2 regions of the Streptomyces sp. NBC_01320 genome follow, and region 2 is predicted to be linked to the other one. Evidence: riboswitches for the same ligand, from Rfam matches in the RefSeq annotation. Region 2 holds a riboswitch; the other holds the start of a gene.

Region 1 (10,115 bases), 4.6 Mb from region 2:
TCGCAACGCCGAGGCCAGTCGTTTCTGTTCCAACTGTGGTGCGCCGCTGCGTGGAGGCGCGTCTGCGGAGCGTCCTTCGGAGACGACGTCGACCATCTCCATCTCCGGTCTTGAGGCGTACGAGGCGGAGGCGACGGGCCAGACGTCCGTGCCCTACCTCTCACCGGAGGCCCAGGCCGCCGTCGACGCCCTGCCGCTCGGCTCGGCGCTCCTGGTGGTGCGCCGCGGTCCGAACTCCGGCAGCCGCTTCCTGCTGGACAGCGAGCTGACCACGGCCGGCCGCCACCCGCAGAGCGACATCTTCCTCGATGACGTGACGGTCTCCCGCCGTCACGTGGAGTTCCGCCGGAACTCCGACGGCAGCTTCACGGTCGGGGATGTCGGCAGCCTCAACGGCACGTACGTCAATCGTGAGCGCATCGACTCCGTCGCGCTGTCCAACGGCGACGAAGTGCAGATCGGGAAGTACCGGCTGGTCTTCTACGCAAGCCAGCGGGGCATCTGACCCGTCAGGGAAGGTCCATGCTGAGAACACCGACGGGCGGTGCCGGTCACGGCACCGCCACCGCCGACGACCGGGCCATGAGCATCGGCACGGTGCTCCTGCAGCTGCGGGACGAATTTCCCGAAGTCACCATCTCCAAGATTCGCTTCCTGGAGGCCGAGGGGCTCGTCGAGCCGCAGCGGACCCCCTCCGGCTACCGCAAATTCCGCCCCGAAGACGTTGAGCGGCTGGCGCAGGTGCTGCGGATGCAGCGGGACCACTATCTTCCGCTCAAGGTCATCCGCGAGCACCTGGACGCCCTGGCCCGCGGCGAGCAGGTGTCCCTGCCGGCCGCGGGCGGTCCGCGGGACCTGACCGACGGTTCCTGGGACGGCGAGTCCTGGCGGGCCACCGCGGCCCGGATCGGGCGTGCGGAGCTCCTGGCCGCCGCCGAGGTCACCGAGAGCGAGCTCGAGGAGTGGGAGGCGTACGGGCTGATCGCTCCGACGACGGAGGGTGGCTACGACGCCGAGACGGTGACCGTTGCCAAACTTGTGGCGGATCTGGGTCGATTCGGTCTGGAACCGCGTCATCTGCGGGCGATGCGCGGGGCTGCGGAACGCGAGGCCGGTCTGATCGAGCAGGTGGTCGCGCCCTTGCGCCGACATCGGAATCCGCAGACCAGAGCCCATGCGGAGGCCAAGGCGAAGGAGCTCGCGGAGCTCTCCGTACGGCTTCATTCGGCCCTTGTGCAGACCGCTCTGCGGATCCGGCTCCACTGAGTCGCGTGGGAGCCCGACTACCCAAACCTGCCGAGCACGTCCTAGGGTTGCTGTGTGAACGAGCTCGACGTTGTGGGTGTCCGGGTGGAAATGCCCTCCAACCAACCGATCGTTCTCCTGCGTGAAGTGGGAGGCGACCGGTACCTCCCCATTTGGATCGGTCCTGGTGAGGCGACCGCGATCGCCTTTGCCCAGCAGGGCATGGCTCCGGCCAGGCCACTGACCCATGATCTCTTCAAGGATGTGCTCGAGGCCCTGGGCCAGGAACTCACCGAGGTCCGCATCACGGACCTCAGGGAAGGGGTCTTCTACGCGGAGCTGGTCTTCGCCGGCGGGGTCGAGGTGAGCGCGCGGCCGTCCGACGCCATAGCGCTCGCGCTGCGCACCGGCACGCCGATCTACGGCAGTGACGGGGTGCTCGACGACGCGGGGATCTCCATCCCCGACGAGCAGGAGGACGAGGTCGAGAAGTTCCGGGAGTTCCTCGACCAGATCTCGCCGGAGGACTTCGGTACCAACAGTCAGTGACCGTCCAGCAGGGTCGCCGTCAGCGCATTCGACAAGCCTTTCCCGGGAACGGGACACGGCAAACCACCCTCAGGGTGATTATCACTCGGCGTGCCGAGTGTGGCGATCGTTGACGCACCCCGAGCGACTGCCTACCTTCGAGATGGCAGGTCAAGGACGGAGGTCGGCGTGAGAAGCAGCGGCGACGGTACGGCAGCGGGTGGGCCCTACCGGCAGCACGGAAGTACAGCCGACCACACCATCAGGCAACCGGTTCAACCGGCGGCGATGGCGGGGGACGGGGCGGCAGCGGTCGGCGACATCGGCTATCGCGGGCCGACGGCGTGCGCGGCGGCGGGGATCACCTATCGGCAGCTCGACTACTGGGCGCGCACCGGGCTCGTCGAGCCGAGCGTGCGGCCGGCCTACGGATCGGGCACGCAGCGCCTCTACAGCTTCAGGGACGTTGTCCTGCTGAAGATCGTGAAGCGCTTCCTCGACACGGGCGTCGCCCTGCAGAACATCCGCACCACGGTCCAGCATCTGCGGGCCCGGGGGTTCCAGGATCTTGAGCGGATGACGCTCATGAGCGACGGCGCGACCGTCTACGAGTGCTCCTCGCCCGACGAGGTCGTGGATCTGCTCCAGGGGGGCCAAGGGGTCTTCGGCATCGCCGTCGGCGTGGTCTGGAGGGATGTCGACGCCGCCCTGTCGCAGTTGCACGGCGAGCGAGTGGACACGGGCGAGACGCTGATCGGCCACAACCCCACCGACGAGCTCGCGCGGCGGCGCAACCGCGCCGTCTGACGGGCCGCGGAGCGGGGCGCGGCGATTGTCAGTGCCGTAGGGCAGCATCGGTTGATGTGAGAGCCGCGCCCACCATCCTGCATCTGGACATGGATGCCTTCTACGCCTCGGCCGAGCAGGCGGCGAAACCGAGCCTGCGCGGCAAACCGGTCGTGGTCGGCGGGCTGGGCCCCCGCGGGGTCGTCGCCACCGCGTCCTACGAGGCGCGGCGCTTCGGGGTGCACTCGGCGATGCCGACCGCGCAGGCCCGGCGGCTGGCGCCCAATGCCGCCTACCTGGTGCCCCGCTTCACCCTGTACCGGACGGTGAGCGACCAGGTGATGGGGTTGCTGGGGCAGCTGTCACCACTGGTGGAGCCGCTCAGCCTGGACGAGGCGTTCGTCGATCTGGAGGCCGGTGGGACTGCCGACGACACCGCCTCGGCGCGGGCCATCGGCGAGCAGCTGCGCGACGCCATCAGAGCCGTCACCGGGCTCACCGGCTCGGTGGGCCTCGCGGGTTCCAAGATGCTGGCCAAGATCGCCTCGGAGGAGGCGAAACCGAACGGGCTGCTGGTCATCGAGCCGGGCACTGAGCGGGATCTGCTCGCCCCGATGTCCGTACGGATCCTGCCCGGCGTGGGCCCCGCCACCGGGGACCATCTGCGGCGGGCCGGGATGACCACGGTCGACGACCTGGCCACGGCCGGCGAGGCGGAGCTCGTACGACTGCTGGGGAAGGCGCACGGCGTCGCGCTCCATCGCATGGCTCTCGGGTACGACGACCGCCCCGTCGTGGCCGAGCGCGACGCCAAGTCGGTGTCGGTCGAGGACACCTTCGACATGGATCTGCACGACCGGGTCCGGGTCAGGACGGAGGTCGAGCGCCTGGCGGACCGTTGTGTCCAGCGGCTGCGGGCCGCGGAGCGCTCGGGACGCACCGTGGTGCTGAAGGTGCGCAGATACGACTTCTCGACGCTCACGCGGTCCGAGACGCTCCGGGGGCCGACGGACGACCCCACAGTGGTCAGAGAGGCCGCTGCACGGCTCCTGGAGGCTGTGGACACCACCGGAGGGGTGCGGCTGCTCGGGGTGGGCGTCACGGGGCTCGCCGACTACACGCAGGAGGATCTCTTCGCCCAGGCAGCCGGTGAGCAGGCCGCGCCCGAGGTCCCGGCCCGTGAGGAACAGGACGCGGGCGGCCACGGGGACGAGCCGACGGACGGGGCGCAGGAGCAGGAGACCGCCGAACAGCTCGCGGCCCGGCGCTGGCCCGCCGGGCACGACGTATGCCATGACACCTACGGCCACGGCTGGGTGCAGGGCAGTGGGGTGGGCCGGGTGACCGTGCGGTTCGAGGAACCCGAGTCACCGCCCGGCCGGGTGCGGACGTTCCGTGTCGACGATCCGGAGCTGCAGCCGGCCGATCCGCTCCCGCTGGTGCGTGATCCGGTGGATTACTCGTCCTGGCCGGCCAGGCTGCCGAAATCCCGGTCCGGGCCCGGCTCGTCGGGCGGTGAGTCCAGGCCGTAGTGCCGGTAGAGCTGAAGCTCCTGTTCCGGCGAGAGATGGCGGCCCACGCCGAAGTCGGGTGCGTCCTTGATCAGCGCACGGTCGAAGGGGATCCGAAGCACGTCGTCGACGAATTCGCTGGGCTCAAGCGGCACGAAGGCGTCCCTGCTGAACAGTCCGGTACGCACGGCCGCCCACTCGGGTATGCCGGTCGCGTCGTCGAGATACACCTCGTCCACAGTTCCGATCTTGGTGCCCTTGCGGTCGAATGCCTTGCGCCCGATCAGGTTGCGCGGATCGATGTCGGTCTGCACGGTCCCTCCCATTGGTCGCGGCTACTCCACAGGGTCTACGAAAGTGCAGATTCGGGCTGTCGGCCACTTGAGAATTCCGTCGCGAGCCCCGCTGGTAGGCTGGTGATGGCTGCTGACCCCGTGCGGGAGAGTCTTCCGGAGCACATCCGGCAGGCGCCGAAGGAGCAAATCCTCCCCGGAATCTCTCAGGCCCCCGTACCGCACGGACGAGGTCACTCTGGAAAGCAGGGCGGGTTTCGTTGCGGCAGCAGCCGGGACGGATCCCTCCCTCACCGACGGTGAAAGCCGGTACGCCTCAGGGCGCACCGGTGAAGCTCTCAGGTTGAGATGACAGAGGGGGAGGCCGTCCGGGCACCCGCGCCGTGGTGCCCCTCGCAGGTCGTGACAGACCAGGAGGCCTCCACCATGACCCCCCGTCGCACTCCGCTCTCCCAACTGGAGCAGGGCATCCCCTTCGAGCAGCGCCACATCGGCCCCGATGCCGAGGCGCAGGCGAAGATGCTCGCCCAGGTCGGTTACGGCTCGCTCGACGACCTCACCGCGGCCGCAGTGCCTGATGTGATCAAGAGTGCGGAGGCGCTGCACCTGCCGTCGGCCCGTACCGAGGCCGAGGTCCTGGCCGAGCTGCGCACCCTTGCCGACCGCAACCAGGTGCTCGCCCCGATGATCGGGCTCGGCTACTACGGCACGTTCACGCCGCCGGTGATCCTCCGCAACGTCATGGAGAATCCCGCCTGGTACACGGCCTACACGCCGTACCAGCCGGAGATCTCGCAGGGCCGCCTGGAGGCGCTCCTCAACTTCCAGACGATGGTTGCCGAGCTGACCGGGCTGCCCACCTCCGGCGCCTCGCTGCTCGACGAGGGCACCGCCGCCGCCGAGGCCATGGCGCTCGCCCGACGTGTCGGCAAGGTCAAGGACGGCGTCTTCCTGGTCGACTCCGACACCCTGCCCCAGACCATCGCCGTGATCGAGACCCGCGCCGAGCCGACCGGTGTCGAGGTCGTCGTCGCCGATCTCGCCGCGGGTATCCCCGCCGAGATCGCCGAGCGCGGTGTCTTCGGTGTACTGCTCCAGTACCCGGGTGCCTCCGGCGCCGTCCGCGACATCAAGCCCGTCATCGAGCAGGCCCACGAGCTCGGCGCGATCGTCACCGTTGCCGCCGACCTGCTCGCCCTGACCTTGCTGACCTCGCCCGGCGACCTCGGCGCGGACATCGCCGTCGGCACCACGCAGCGCTTCGGTGTGCCGATGGGCTTCGGCGGACCGCACGCCGGCTTCATGGCCGTACGCGAGAAGTTCGCCCGCAGCCTGCCCGGCCGCCTCGTCGGTGTCTCCGTCGACGTGGACGGCAACAAGGCGTACCGCCTCGCCCTGCAGACCCGCGAGCAGCACATCCGTCGCGAGAAGGCCACCAGCAACATCTGTACCGCGCAGGTGCTGCTCGCCGTGATGGCCGGGATGTACGCGGTCTACCACGGTCCCGACGGCTTGCGGACGATCGCGCAGCGCACTCACCGCTACGCCACGATCCTGGCCGAGGGACTGCGCGCGGCCGGGGCCGACGTCGAGACCGGCGTCTACTTCGACACGCTCACCGTGCGTGTCCCCGGCAAGGCGGCGGATGTCGTGGCCGACGCCCGCGACCGCGGGGTCAACCTGCGTCTTGTCGATGCCGACCGGGTCTCCCTCGCCTGCGACGAGACCACCACGCGTGCGCAGCTCGCCGCCGTCTGGGCCGCCTTCGGCGCCGACGGTGACATCGAGGCGCTGGACGCCGCTGCCGCCGACGCACTGCCCGAATCCCTGCTGCGTACCGACGCGATCCTCACCCACCCGGTCTTCCACCAGCACCGCTCCGAGACCGCGATGCTGCGCTACCTGCGCAAGCTCGCCGACCGTGACTACGCGCTGGACCGCGGCATGATCCCGCTCGGCTCCTGCACCATGAAGCTGAACGCGACCACCGAGATGGAGTCGATCACCTGGCCCGAGTTCGGCGCGCTGCACCCGTTCGCGCCGGCCGAGCAGGCGGAGGGTTACCTCACGCTGATCCGTGAGCTGGAGGAGCGGCTCGCCGAGGTCACCGGCTACGACGCGGTCTCCATCCAGCCGAACGCGGGCTCGCAGGGCGAGTTCGCGGGCCTGCTGGCCGTGCGTGCGTACCACCGGGCCAACGGCGACGAGCAGCGGACCGTCTGCCTCATTCCGTCCTCCGCGCACGGCACCAACGCCGCGAGCGCCGTGATGGCGGGCATGAAGGTCGTCGTGGTGAAGACCGCCGACGACGGTGAGGTCGACGTCGAGGACCTCCGCGCCAAGATCGAGAAGCACCGCGACGAACTCGCCGTGCTCATGATCACGTACCCGTCGACGCACGGTGTGTTCGAGGAGCACGTCGCCGACATCTGTGCCGAGGTGCACGACGCCGGCGGCCAGGTGTACGTCGACGGCGCCAACCTCAACGCACTGGTCGGACTCGCCAAGCCTGGCCGGTTCGGCGGCGACGTCTCGCACCTGAACCTGCACAAGACCTTCTGCATCCCCCACGGCGGCGGTGGCCCCGGTGTCGGCCCGGTCGGCGTGCGCGCCCACCTGGCGCCGTACCTGCCGAACCACCCGCTGCAGCCCGCCGCGGGCCCCGAGACCGGTGTCGGCCCGATCTCGGCCGCGCCGTGGGGCTCGGCCGGTATTCTCCCGATCTCCTGGGCGTACGTACGCCTGATGGGCGGGGAGGGCCTCAAGCACGCGACGCAGGTCGCCGTACTCGCGGCCAACTACATCGCCAAGCGTCTGGAACCGCACTACCCGATCCTGTACACCGGCCCGGCCGGTCTGGTCGCGCACGAGTGCATCGTCGATCTGCGGCCGATCTCCAAGGCGACCGGGGTCAGTGTCGATGACATCGCCAAGCGTCTGATCGACTACGGCTTCCACTCGCCGACCATGTCGTTCCCGGTGGCGGGCACGCTGATGATCGAGCCGACCGAGAGCGAGAACCTCGCCGAGCTCGACCGGTTCTGCGACACGATGATCGCCATCCGCGAGGAGGTCGAGAAGGTGGCCTCCGGCGAGTGGAGCGTGGACGACAACCCGCTGACCAACGCCCCGCACACCGCCGCCATGCTCGGCGGGGAGTGGACGCACGCGTACAGCCGTGAGACGGCCGTTTTCCCGGCCGGCGTCTCGGCCGCCGACAAGTACTGGCCGCCGGTGCGCCGGATCGACGGTGCGTTCGGTGACCGCAACCTCGTCTGCTCCTGCCCGCCGCTGGACGAGTACGACAACTGACTCACCTGTTCGGGTGTGACGCGGACATGCGTCGGGGCCGGTTCGGAGATCTTCTCCGGGCCGGCCCCCGTTTCTTACGGGCCGCGGTCAGGCGGCCTTCATCACCCGGCCGGCGTCCAGCGGCCGGTGCGGAGCGATGATCTGCCCGTCCGGGAGCAGCTCACCGGTGTCCTCGAAGAGCAGGACGCCGTTGCACAGCAGGCTCCAGCCCTGTTCCGGGTGGTGTGCCATCAGGCGTGCGGCTTCCCGGTCGGCTGAGTCGGCGGTCGGGCAGGGTGGCTTGTGCTGGCACATGGCTGGGTTCTTTCGCTGCGTTGTAGTGAGTGTCCTGCGGCTTGATGAGGTGTTCATGGCCGCCCCCCGTATCAATCGGTCCGGTTCCAGTGTTGCCCTACGGGCGCCAATCCGCAGGGATTTCGCGGCAGCGCTGCTCCTACTCTCATGACGCATCACCCGGCCGGACGGTTCAACACAACTGCACTGTCCCTTCGGGTGGTTCGGGGTGGCCGGACCGGACTAGTCCGGATGGGACCGGGGGCGCCCCCGCCGTCCCGCCCCGCGTGTCCCGCAGCATTGTGCCCCGCCACCGGAAACGGCGACGGGGCACAGTACGGCGTGCCGGAGGCGGGACGGGGTCAGACCGGTGAACCGAGCAGGGGGCCGGGGCCGGGCGTGATGCGCAGGGTCATCACGGGGAGCAGATCGGAGACCCGGTGCGGGCGGTGTGCCGCGATACCCGGTGGGGCGGGAGCCAGCGGTACCAGAAGATCGGTGGGGGCGAGGGTGCCCCCGGACGGGTCGGCCTCGACGTCCTCGTGCAGCCACAGCGTCAGCATGTAGAGCTCCGGGATCGACAGCAGGCGGGGCTGGTAGTGGGGTGTCAGCGTCTCCGTCTGGCGCAGGGCGAGTTCGGTCGAGGCGATGTAGGGGCCCTCGAAGAAGTGCGAGAAGGCCCAGCCGTCCGGGGTGAGCATGGTGTCGGCTGCGGCGACGGCCCGCTCAGAGCTGCGGATCTGGAAGCGCCACGCGGTCAGCCGGGTGCGTGGCGCGAGCCCGCTCGGGCCGATCCGGTCCAGTAGATGGACGGGGAGCGGGAGTTCGGGGCTCAGAGGTCCCTGGACGGACCGGAGAGCCGGGGTGCGGGCCTCGAGGACTGCGGTGGGTGAACCGAGTGCCGTGAGGACGCTGCGCAGGGCAGGCGCGGGAGCCGGGGGAACATGCAGCGGCATAGTGGGTCGCCTCTCACTTCGGAGACACGGTGATGCGTGGGCGGGTGCAGACGGCGCTGTCGGCGTGCGGGGCCAGAGGAGGCCGGTGACTGGGCCGGTGCGTCAACTCTCTGCCTCGTCCGCGGAGTTTATACGACACGTGTTCACGCGGTGTTTCCACTAGCCGTCGCAGGTATTGCCGACAAGGCGGTATCGAGACTTTATTATGCGGAGATTCTGCTGATTCGGGGTGAGCCGCGCAGCTCCCGCCTGGTGTTTTTCCGCAGCCGCGGTAGGCCGAATCGCGTCGGCGTTTTCACCACCCGCCGGCCGGCGGAAACTGCACCGTGCTACATGCCGTCGGAATGTGCCCGGGACGACCGCCATCAGATTAATGGGTCCGCGCTGTCCACGGGGGCGTTATGGATCATCTCCCCTGGGCATTATCGATCGTGACGCGAGCGGCCTGGGCCGCGGGCTGCCCACTTGCGGAGGGACTCTTCGATGGGGGAGAAGGTCGTGGCGGGCGCCTTTGACCTGTCCGATCGGCAGAGGTACCGGAGGAAACTTCACCTGTGCCTGGAGGGGCTGGGGAGGCTCCTGGCGGAGCAGAGGTTCGACCGCCCCCGCAACCTCATGGGCATGGAGATCGAACTCAATCTGGCGGGTTCGGACGGCCTGCCCCGGATGATGAATGCGGAGGTGCTCGAGCGGATCGCGAGCCGTGATTTCCAGACCGAACTGGGGATGTTCAATCTGGAAGTGAACATAGTTCCGCATCACCTGGACGGTCGTGTTTTCGATCAGCTCGCCGAGGAGCTCAGGACCGGTCTCGGATATGCGCATCGGAAGGCGGGCGAGGTCGCTGCCGGGATCATGATGATCGGAATGCTGCCGACTCTCGGCCGCGCGGACCTGGTCGCGGCGAACCTCTCGGACGTGGACCGCTACACGCTGCTCAACGAGCAGATAGTGGCGGCGCGCGGCGAGGATTTCGCCCTCGATATCGAAGGCGTGGAGCGATTGGTCTGCACCTCCACCTCGATCACACCCGAAGCGGCCTGCACGTCGGTCCAGCTGCATCTGCAGGTCACCCCGGCGCGTTTCGCGGACGTGTGGAACGCCGCCCAGGCCGTCGCCGCCGTTCAGATCGCCCTCGGCGCCAACTCGCCCTTTCTGTTCGGCAGGGAGCTGTGGCGGGAGTCGCGGCCCCCGCTCTTCCAGCAGGCCAC
Region 2 (10,115 bases):
CGCCAGCGCGGTGATCATCGTGACCCGGTCGAGCACAGTGCGTCTGCGCAGTGCGGAGATCACGCCGGTGGCGACACCTCCGATCAGCCAGAGCACCGAAGCTCCCGCGGCCAGCGACAGGGTGACCGGGATGCGCTGCTTCAGGTCCGGCCACACCGGCTGCTCGTTCTTGAACGAGTAGCCGAAGCAAGGGGCCGGACAGTGGGTGACCTGGGAGCCCTGATCGTAGTCCCGGCCCGCCACGATGCCCTTGAGGAAGAGGCCGTACTGCGTGGTGACGGGCTTGTCGAGGCCCATCTTCTTACGGATGCCCTCGATGGCCGTCTTGTTGGTCTCACGGCCGGCATAGAGGAGTGCGGGATCGCTTCCGGTGATCTTCGGCACCATGAAGAAGATGCCGAAGGTGACCATGGAGACGATCACCAGCATGACGACGACATTGACGAGTCGCCGGAGGAGGTAGACGAGCACTGCAGTCGGCCTGATCGGCGGGTGGCTGCCGTCCCTTGTGGGGACGACAGCCGCCCGCCCGCGGCCTTCACCTGCCCTTCGAACTAGCGCATGCGAGGTGAAGGACCCGCATGTCCAACTGCTACTTGACGACGCCCATGACCGCGAGGTCGAGACGGCCCATGGACTCGTTGTAGAAGACGTTGGTCAGCCGCGGGTTGCGGTAGACGAGCGCCTTGTCGAAGTTGATCGGGAGATAGAGAGCCTTCTCCATGATCGCCTTGTTGATCTGGGTGTAGAACGGCGCGGCGGCCTCCGGCGACGCTGCGGAGGCGGCCTGATCGAAGAGACCGTTGACCGTCTTGTCGTTCAGCATCGTGTAGTTGTTGTTGCCGTTCTTCAGGATGAAGGAGCCGTCAACCAGCGGCTGCAGGAAGCCCGCACCCGAGTTGTAGTCGGCGCCCCAGCCCATCACGACGATGCCGTAGCCCTTCTTCTTCACGTTGTCGGGAGCACCGATCACGGAAGCAGAGTTCTTGCCGTCGTACTGGTCGATGGAGGCGTCGATACCGACGGCCTTCAGCGAAGCCTGCAGCGACTCGGCGGTGGCCACCTCGGGCTTGCGGTTGTTGCGGACCGCGATGGTGGTCTTGAAGCCGTTCGGCTTGCCACAGGCCTTCAGGGCCTCCTTGGCCTTGTCGACCTGCGGCTTGCCCTGGGTCAGGCCCCACGGGTCGTAGGACTTGTCCGAGCCCGGGATGCCCGGGGGCAGCATGTTGGCGCCGAGGTCACCGCTGGTCGGGCCGCCACGGGCGGTCTGGAGCGACTTCGGGTCGGCGGCGTAGATGACCGCCTTGCGGCACTCGATGTTGTCGAACGGCGCGACCGTCTGCGGGAACGCGAAGTACCGGATGTAGCCGCTGAACGGGTCGTCGGCGTTGGCCTTGTACTTGGCGTTCTGCAGGATCTTGATCTTGGCGGCCTGCTGGACACCGGTGCCGTCGACCGCGTAGTCGACGTCGCCCGAGAGTAGACGCGCGTCCATGTCGTCCGGGTTCGAGGTCACGGTGAAGGTGACCTTGTCCGGCAGACCCTTGCGGATCGGGTCGGTCTTCGGGTCCCAGTTGAGGTTCCGGACGAAGACCGTCTCCTTGCCGGCGGCGAAGGACTGGACCTTGTAAGGACCGGTCGCGACCGGGTGGTTCGTGTACTTCGCGCCGTCGTCCTTGGCCGCCGGCACCGGCGAGGAGTCGGCCATGGCCATCAGGTACGAGAAGTCCGAGTTCGGCTTCGCCAGGTTGAAGACGATCGTCTGGTCGTCCGGCGTCTGGACCGACTTCAGACCCAGCTTGTTGGGGTCCTTGTCCTTGTAGGGGCCGGGGTACTTCTGGCCCTGGTCGAGGAGGTCGATCAGGTAGGTCGGACCGCCGGAGAGGACGTCCTGCGCGAAGACGCGCTCGATGCCGTACTTGATGTCCTTCGAGGTGATCGGCGTGCCGTCCTCGAACTTGACACCGGCCTTCAGCTTGAAGGTGTACGTCTTGCCGCCGTTGCTCAGTGTCGGCAGCGACTCGGCGAGGTCGGGGACCAGCTTGGTGCCGGCCTCACCGGGCTTCGAGTCGTACGCGAGCAGCTGGCGGATGTACAGCCGCTGCATGTTCCAGACGAAGCCGTAGTAGGCACGGGCCGGGTCCAGGAAGTCGACGTCCTGAGGGGACATCAGCTTCAGCGTGCCGCCCTTCTTGTCGGACGCGTTGATGACCTTGCCCTTGGTGGCCGCGTCGTAACCGGCACCCTGGTTCGAGGAGGACTTGTTGTTGCTGCCCCCTCCGCCACAAGCGGTTGCGGTCAGCGCCACCGCGGCCGCGAGGGCCGTGAGCGCAACTGCCTTCCGTGAGCGATTCACTGTCTTGCAACCTCCGTGATGTGGTGTGGCCCGTGGGTACGCAGTCCGCGCCCGACGGTCGATCGAGTGCCCACCGGCTCGCGCCGGAGACCTTTGGGGTCGGCTCAGCTGCCCTTCGGGTCGAGGGCGTCCCGCAGCCCGTCGCCGAAGAGGTTGAATGCCAGAACGGTGATGAAGATCGCGAGTCCCGGGACCACCATGTATGTCGGGTCCGCCTGGTAGGTGTTGATCGCGTCGGAGAGCATCTTGCCCCACGAGGCGGTCGGCGGCTTCACACCCGCGCCCAGGAAGCTGAGCGCGGCCTCGCTGAGGATGTTGGTCGGAATGATCAGCGTCGAGTAGACGAGGATCGGCGCGACCAGGTTGGGCAGCAACTCCTTGAAGAGGATGTAGCCCCGCCCGGCGCCCAGGCTGCGTGCCGCCTCGACGTACTCCCGCTCGCGCAGGGACATCGTCTGCCCTCGGACGATACGGCCGATATAGGGCCAGCCGAAGAAGCCGATCACCACGATCAGCACGCCCATCCTGACGCCCGAACCGGTGAGCCCCCAGAGGGAGTTGGGCACGACGGAGACGAGAGCGATGGTGAACAGCAGCTGCGGGAACGCGAGCAGCAGGTCCATCAGCCGGCTGATGAGTGCGTCGACCCAGCCGCCGAAGAAGCCGGCCACCGAGCCGAGGATGCTGCCGATGACCACGGAGACCACCGCGGCAAGGAAAGCCACCAGGAGCGAGATGCGCGCGCCGTAGACGATGCGGCTGAACACATCGCGACCGTTGGTGGGTTCGACACCCAGCAGGTAGTCCGAATTCATCCCGCCGAAGGAGCCCTTGGGGATGCCGAGGTCCGGGTCGAGCAGATCCTCGTGGAAGTCGTTCGGCGGGTGGCCGAGGAGATTCACGATCAGGGGTGCGAACACCGCGATCAGAATCAGCAGGAGCACGACCACACCGCCGGCGAGCGCCACCTTGTCGCGCTTCAGCCGTGTCCAGGCGATACGTCCTGGCGAGCGGCCTTCGATGTCCTTGGCCGGGACATCGGCCGTGACATCGACGGTCGCTGTCTCGGCCGCGCTGTCATGCAGTGGTGCCGTCATCGTTGTGGGGACCCCTCTCGGCTCGACCGACTGTGGCCGGCCCGTGCCCGCCGCTGTAGCGGCTTGTTCACATCACAGGTGCAAGTCGCACGTTTGGTGCGGGTGGTGCGGAAGAAGCAGGTGGTGCGAGTGGAGCAGTTCAACTGGTCCAACCAGAAGCCGCAGGTCGCGCAGGGCGCCGAACGCTTCTTGTTCCGGGGAGTCTTCAACGCGTCGCGGATCACCCGCCAGCCCTGATGGGGAATGGATGCGCAACCGTGATGTGACCAGTCAGCTTCCGTTATCCGGACGCCGTGATCGTCCCAGCGAACCAAGTCGGCACTCTTCGCCCAGATCGGACAGGTACCCCAACAGGGTTCATCCTGGCGTTAATTGACAGGCGTCCGGGCCGGTCAGCCGTGAACCGGGGGGTAGCCGTAACCCACGGCGGGAGCGGGCGCGACGTGCGCCTCGCGGTCGTAGAACGGGCGGGCGTTGGCGCGGAGCCACATCGCGACCGGGTCGTACTCGTCGGACATCGCGACGGTGGAGACGGGCAGCCCGTCCGGGACCGCGCCGATCGACTGCTGCATCATCGCGCGTACCGCGTCGACGGAGGTCTGGCTCGTGTCGTAGAGATCGAGACCGATGGCGAGGTACGGCACCCCGAGTGCGGGCTGCACCCAGGCCCGGCGCAGGGAGCGGATCGCGGGGGTGTGATGGGCGTTCTGCGAGAGCAGGGCGTAGAACTGCGGGATCTCGATGGCCGGCTCGGCGAGCCGGAGCGGTCCCGCGGGCATCCGGTCGAGGCCGGTGGCGATACGGCGCAGATCCAGCCACGGGATGCCGACGCCGCCACCGGGGGCGTGCGGGTTGAGCCAGATGCCCCAGCGGTCCGGGAAGAGAGCGCGGGCGATGTCGAGTCCGGTGACTACTTCATGGGCCCGGTTCCAGCCGCTGGCCGAGAGTTCCTGGGCGGAGGTCACACAGGGCGCGTAGCCCAGCCCGTCGACCTCCATGTTCCCGTACTGGGCGTCGGGCGAGCCCGCCCGGCCGTGCCAGAGCAGCATCCAGATCCGGTCGCCGGCGAGCGCCCGGAGCAGTGCCTCGTACGCGTCGTAGCGCCCGGGCGTCACTTGGCGCAGCATGTGCTCGACCTGCCCGGCCGCCGCGGTGCCTGACGCACTCACCCTGGGTCCCGCCCCTCTTCGATCCACTGTGTCGGCCTGCCGCTCCCGGGGCACGCGGGTGCGGCTCGGTGGCCGAGGCACTAGCCATCAAACCAGCTTATGCGGCACCCCTGACACCGACTTGACGCCACAGGTTGACGGTGTCGCGTCCGCCCTCCCCGGAGTCGGGGACTCCGCGCTCTAGTGCCCCTCGCGCTGGTAAAAAGGCCGGATCCTGGCCCGCATCCAGTCGGCGACCGGATCGTGTGCCACGTCGAGCAGGACCAGATTGACCGGCCAGGGCACCTCGACGCGGCCCAGTGCGCGGCCCAGGGCGTCCATCGGGGCGTTGCGCCCCGCGCCGTCCCAGGTGGAGAACTCGACGCCTATGAAGAGAACGGGATCGCCGCCCTCGATGCTGGCCAGTGTGCGGCGCGCGGTGCGCACGACGCCGCTCTCCTCGAATTCCCCGGCCGCGGCCGCGAGGAAGTCGACGGGCTCCTCCTGCCAGTCCGGCTCGTACAGCCGGACCCGGCCGCCGGTGGCCGGCCCGTCCAGCGAGGTGCGTCCGGCACGGCAGAGCTCGGCGACGGCGGGCGGCGGCAGCGGCATGCCGACAGCGCCGCCCGGGTTGACCGCGATGCCGAGCTGCGGGGGCAGCCCGCGGGCGAATTCGACGGCGGGCGCCACGGTGAAGGACATATGGGTACCGACGCACTGCAGGAACTGCTGTTCGGAGCTGAAGACGGGGACGTACGGAGCGTCCTCGATCTCCACCGTCGGCAGGTCGAGCGACGGGGCATCGGGGCCCCCACCGTTGGGAAGCGGCACCCAGAGGTGACTGCGGCCGAGCACTTCGACGAGCCTGCCGCCCGCCTCCGGGCTGCCCAGCGAGGCAACCAGCACCTCTTCGAGCTCATTGGCCGGCCATCCGCTCTGCGGATGGTTCTGGACCGGTGCCGGAATGTCCACTGCGCTGCTTCCCCTTCTCACCCATGCCTTGCCGCAGAACAGTAACTCCGGCGCGCCCCTCCGCGCTGACGGACGACCGGGGGCGCCAGGGCCTCTCTTGCGGATCATGCCGGGCGCGGGGGCCCGATCCGTAGAGAAGGACCCTCAGGGCTTTCCCGTCATCCCCTGGGCGTCGGCGAACGTGATCCGCGCCAGCATCCCGGCCGCCTCCCGGTCCAGCAGGACCGCCGAGGAGCAGCCGAGCGGCAGGGCGCCCGCCTCGGTGTCCCGCAGCAGCCGGCCGACGGCCCTGCGGTGCCGGGCGAAGGCGTATCCGGAGACTCCGCGCCCACGCTCGCGCTGGCCCTCCCTGGCCTCCTGCGGGGTGACGTCGAGCAGCACGAGATGCAGCGTGCGGGCGCGGCGCCGTGCGTGCCGGGCCAGCCAGCCCCGCACCCATGTCTGGGTCCCGCAGTCATGGACGACGACGGACTCACCGGAGCGCAGCGTCCGCCACAGCCCCCAGTAGTGGGCGACGCGGACCAGCGGGCGGTAGAGGGCGTACGGGAGTAAGCGGGGCACCCGCTGCGCCCAGCGGTCCCGGGTGTCCTGGGAGTCGATGGCCCGTGCGGCCACCGCCCGCCGGATCAGTGTCGACTTTCCGCCTCCCGGCAGCCCGGAGACCACCACCACATCGCCCGCCTCGAAATGGAGCCCGCGCGGGCTGCGCCCGGCGCGCTCGCGCAGGTCCCGCACGACGGGCGCGTGCGTGCCCGGCAATTCCCGGGCGGGTGCGCCCGGCTGCGCGTGCATCGCGCCGTGCGCGACCCCCGCGGTCGTCGCGTACCGCTGCAACGTCATCGCCCTCCCCTGTCGGGTCACCCACGTCTGCCCAAGAAGTGTAAAGAAAAGGTAATGCGAGACAACCGTCCCACTACTCGTCCCGTGCATGGGGTACCGACGCCCCACTCTTCCGCAATGCGTGCAATGATGACCCGGCCAACTGCATAAAGGCCGCTTGAATCCGCGCGGGAGAGCTCCGGCCACAGTGTGTGCCGGGCGCCGAAGGAGCAAGATCCTCCCTTGAATCTCTCAGGCCCCGTACCGCGTGGATGAGGCAGATCTGAAAAGCGAGTCGCCCGGCGGCTCCACCCAAGGTGCAAGCCGAACCCCCCGGGGGTCTCTCGGCGAACCTCTCAGGTTCCGATGACAGATGGGGAGGGATCGTCATCGTCGCCATGCCCTGGGAGCCACACCTATGAGCAACGCCCCCCGTCTCACCGCCCTCGACGCCCTGCATCGCTCGCTGGGCGCGACCATGACCGACTTCGCCGGCTGGGACATGCCGCTGCGGTACGCCAGTGAGCGCGACGAACACAACGCGGTGCGCACGAAGGCGGGTCTCTTCGACCTGTCGCACATGGGTGAGATCACCGTCACCGGTCCGCAGGCCGCGGCGTTCCTGAACTTCGCGCTGGTCGGCAACATCGGCACCGTCGCCGTCGGCCGCGCCCGCTACACGATGATCTGCGCCGAGGACGGCGGCATCCTGGACGACCTGATCGTCTACCGGCTGGGCGAGACCGAGTACATGGTCGTCGCCAACGCCGGGAACGCCCAGATCGTGCTGGACGCGCTGACCGCCCGCGTCGACGGGTTCGACGCCGAGGTGCGCGACGACCGCGACGCGTACGCGCTGCTCGCCGTCCAGGGCCCCGAGTCCCCCGCCATCCTGGCCTCGGTCACCGACGCCGACCTGGAGGGTCTGAAGTACTACGCGGGTCTGCCCGGCACCGTCGCCGGTGTGCCCGCGCTGATCGCCCGTACCGGTTACACCGGCGAGGACGGCTTCGAGTTGTTCGTCGCCCCCGAGCACGCCGAGCAGCTCTGGCAGGCCCTCACGGCGGCGGGCGCCTCCCGTGGCCTGATCCCGTGCGGTCTGTCCTGCCGCGACACGCTGCGCCTGGAGGCGGGCATGCCGCTGTACGGGCACGAGCTGACGACCGAGCTGACCCCGTTCGACGCCGGTCTCGGCCGGGTCGTGAAGTTCGAGAAGGAGGGCGACTTCGTCGGCCGCAAGGCCCTGGAGGCCGCCGCCGAGCGCGCCGAGACCGCCCCGCCGCGCAAGCTCGTCGGCCTGATCGCCGAGGGCCGCCGGGTGCCGCGCGCCGGCTACCCCGTTGTCGCCGAGGGCCAGGTCATCGGCGAGGTCACCTCCGGCGCCCCGTCGCCGACGCTCGGCAAGCCGATCGCCATCGCGTACGTGGACGCCCTGCACGCCGCGCCCGGGACCACAGGCGTCGGAGTGGACATCCGGGGCAGCCACGAACCGTACGAGGTCGTCGCCCTGCCGTTCTACAAGCGCCAGAAGTGACGCAGTCGCGTCTCACACCGTAAGACCACCGTTCATCAGCACTCCCCCGCGTACAGGAGAATTCAGGTCATGAGCAACCCCCAGCAGCTGCGTTACAGCAAGGAGCACGAGTGGCTGTCGGCCCTCGAGGACGGTGTGGCCACGGTCGGCATCACCGAGTTCGCGGCCAACGCGCTCGGTGACGTCGTCTACGCCCAGCTCCCGGAGGTCGGTGACACGGTGACCGCGGGCGAGACCTGCGGCGAGCTCGAGTCGACCAAGTCCGTCAGCGACCTGTACTCGCCGGTGACCGGCGAGGTCACCGCCTCCAACCAGGACGTCGTGGACGACCCGTCGCTGGTGAACTCCGCTCCCTTCGAGGGCGGCTGGCTGTTCAAGGTACGCGTCGCGGAGGAGCCGAAGGACCTGCTCTCCGCCGACGAGTACACCGAGTTCTCCGGCAACTAAAGACTCCAAGGGACCACCTGATGTCGCTTCTCAACTCCTCCCTCCACGAGCTGGACCCGGACGTCGCCGCCGCCGTCGACGCCGAGCTCCACCGTCAGCAGTCCACCCTCGAAATGATCGCCTCGGAGAACTTCGCTCCGGTCGCGGTCATGGAGGCCCAGGGCTCCGTCCTCACCAACAAGTACGCCGAGGGCTACCCGGGCCGCCGCTACTACGGCGGCTGCGAGCACGTCGACGTGGTCGAGCAGATCGCCATCGACCGGATCAAGGCGCTGTTCGGCGCCGAGGCCGCCAACGTCCAGCCCCACTCGGGTGCGCAGGCCAACGCCGCCGCGATGTTCGCGCTGCTGAAGCCGGGCGACACGATCATGGGTCTGAACCTGGCCCACGGCGGTCACCTGACCCACGGAATGAAGATCAACTTCTCCGGCAAGCTCTACCACGTGGTCCCGTACCACGTCGACGAGACCGGCGTCGTGGACATGGCCGAGGTCGAGCGCCTGGCCAAGGAGTCCAAGCCGAAGCTGATCGTCGCCGGCTGGTCCGCGTACCCCCGTCAGCTGGACTTCGCCGCCTTCCGCCGCATCGCGGACGAGGTCGGCGCGTACCTGATGGTCGACATGGCGCACTTCGCGGGCCTGGTGGCCGCGGGTCTGCACCCGAACCCGGTACCGCACGCCCACGTCGTCACGACCACCACGCACAAGACCCTCGGCGGTCCGCGCGGTGGCGTCATCCTGTCGACGCAGGAGCTCGCCAAGAAGATCAACTCTGCCGTCTTCCCCGGTCAGCAGGGTGGTCCGCTGGAGCACGTGATCGCGGCCAAGGCGGTCTCGTTCAAGGTCGCGGCGACCGACGAGTTCAAGGAGCGCCAGCAGCGCACCCTGGACGGCGCCCGCATCCTCGCCGAGCGTCTGGTCCAGCCGGACGTCACCGAGGTAGGCGTCTCCGTCCTCTCCGGCGGTACGGACGTGCACCTGGTCCTCGTCGACCTGCGCAACTCGGAGCTGGACGGCCAGCAGGCCGAGGACCGGCTCCACGAGCTCGGCATCACGGTCAACCGGAACGCCATCCCGAACGACCCGCGGCCGCCGATGGTCACCTCGGGTCTGCGGATCGGCACGCCGGCCCTGGCCACCCGCGGCTTCCAGGCCGAGGACTTCACCGAGGTCGCCGAGATCATCGCGTCGGCCCTCAAGCCGTCGTACGACGCCGACGACCTCAAGGCCCGCGTGATCGCGCTGGCCGAGAAGTTCCCGCTGTACCCCGGCCTGAAGTAGTCCGGGTCACTTTTCGCACGTTTGGGGCGGGGCACCGCGCACACTGGACAGTGAGCGCGGTGCCCCAACCCTTGTCCCGCTGCTCTTCGGACCGACCGGTCCGTACCGCACCACCCGGCAGACAACGGCGTCTACCAACCCCTTAGGAGTCACACCGTGGCCATCTCGGTCTTCGACCTGTTCTCGATCGGCATCGGCCCGTCCAGCTCCCATACGGTCGGCCCGATGCGCGCGGCCCGTATGTTCGCGCGCCGCCTGAAGAACGAGGGCCTGCTCGCCCACACCGCTTCCATACGCGCCGAGCTGTTCGGCTCGCTCGGCGCCACGGGCCACGGCCACGGCACGCCCAAGGCCGTCCTGCTCGGTCTGGAGGGCGAGTCCCCCCGTACCGTCGACGTGGAGTCCGCCGACGACCGGGTGGCCGCGATCCGCTCCTCGGGCCGGCTCAACCTGCTGGGCATG

What was found. A riboswitch is a leader RNA that binds a small molecule or an ion and turns the genes downstream of it on or off. The one in region 2 is predicted to bind glycine.
Region 1: another riboswitch for glycine. It lies ahead of gcvP (aminomethyl-transferring glycine dehydrogenase); the one in region 2 lies ahead of gcvT (glycine cleavage system aminomethyltransferase GcvT).

The regions. Positions count from the first base shown of each region.
Region 1 covers NZ_CP108390.1:9,145,083-9,155,197, forward strand. The annotation lists gene OG395_RS41580 (FHA domain-containing protein) at 1-505, shown strand, start outside; gene ftsR (transcriptional regulator FtsR) at 523-1,266, shown strand; gene OG395_RS41590 (bifunctional nuclease family protein) at 1,321-1,794, shown strand; gene OG395_RS41595 (MerR family transcriptional regulator) at 1,963-2,580, shown strand; gene OG395_RS41600 (DNA polymerase IV) at 2,637-4,091, shown strand; gene OG395_RS41605 (PRC-barrel domain-containing protein) at 4,016-4,396, opposite strand; glycine riboswitch at 4,498-4,595, shown strand; gene gcvP (aminomethyl-transferring glycine dehydrogenase) at 4,790-7,675, shown strand; gene OG395_RS41615 (DUF5999 family protein) at 7,763-7,969, opposite strand; gene OG395_RS41620 (hypothetical protein) at 8,311-8,904, opposite strand; gene OG395_RS41625 (glutamate-cysteine ligase family protein) at 9,388-10,115, shown strand, end outside.
Region 2 covers NZ_CP108390.1:4,535,219-4,545,333, forward strand. The annotation lists gene OG395_RS20420 (ABC transporter permease) at 1-471, opposite strand, end outside; gene OG395_RS20425 (ABC transporter substrate-binding protein) at 593-2,356, opposite strand; gene OG395_RS20430 (ABC transporter permease) at 2,461-3,453, opposite strand; gene OG395_RS20435 (hypothetical protein) at 3,559-3,690, shown strand; gene OG395_RS20440 (enhanced serine sensitivity protein SseB C-terminal domain-containing protein) at 3,846-4,622, opposite strand; gene OG395_RS20445 (enhanced serine sensitivity protein SseB) at 4,803-5,573, opposite strand; gene OG395_RS20450 (AAA family ATPase) at 5,718-6,413, opposite strand; glycine riboswitch at 6,572-6,669, shown strand; gene gcvT (glycine cleavage system aminomethyltransferase GcvT) at 6,811-7,926, shown strand; gene gcvH (glycine cleavage system protein GcvH) at 7,996-8,373, shown strand; gene glyA (serine hydroxymethyltransferase) at 8,394-9,653, shown strand; gene OG395_RS20470 (L-serine ammonia-lyase) at 9,810-10,115, shown strand, end outside.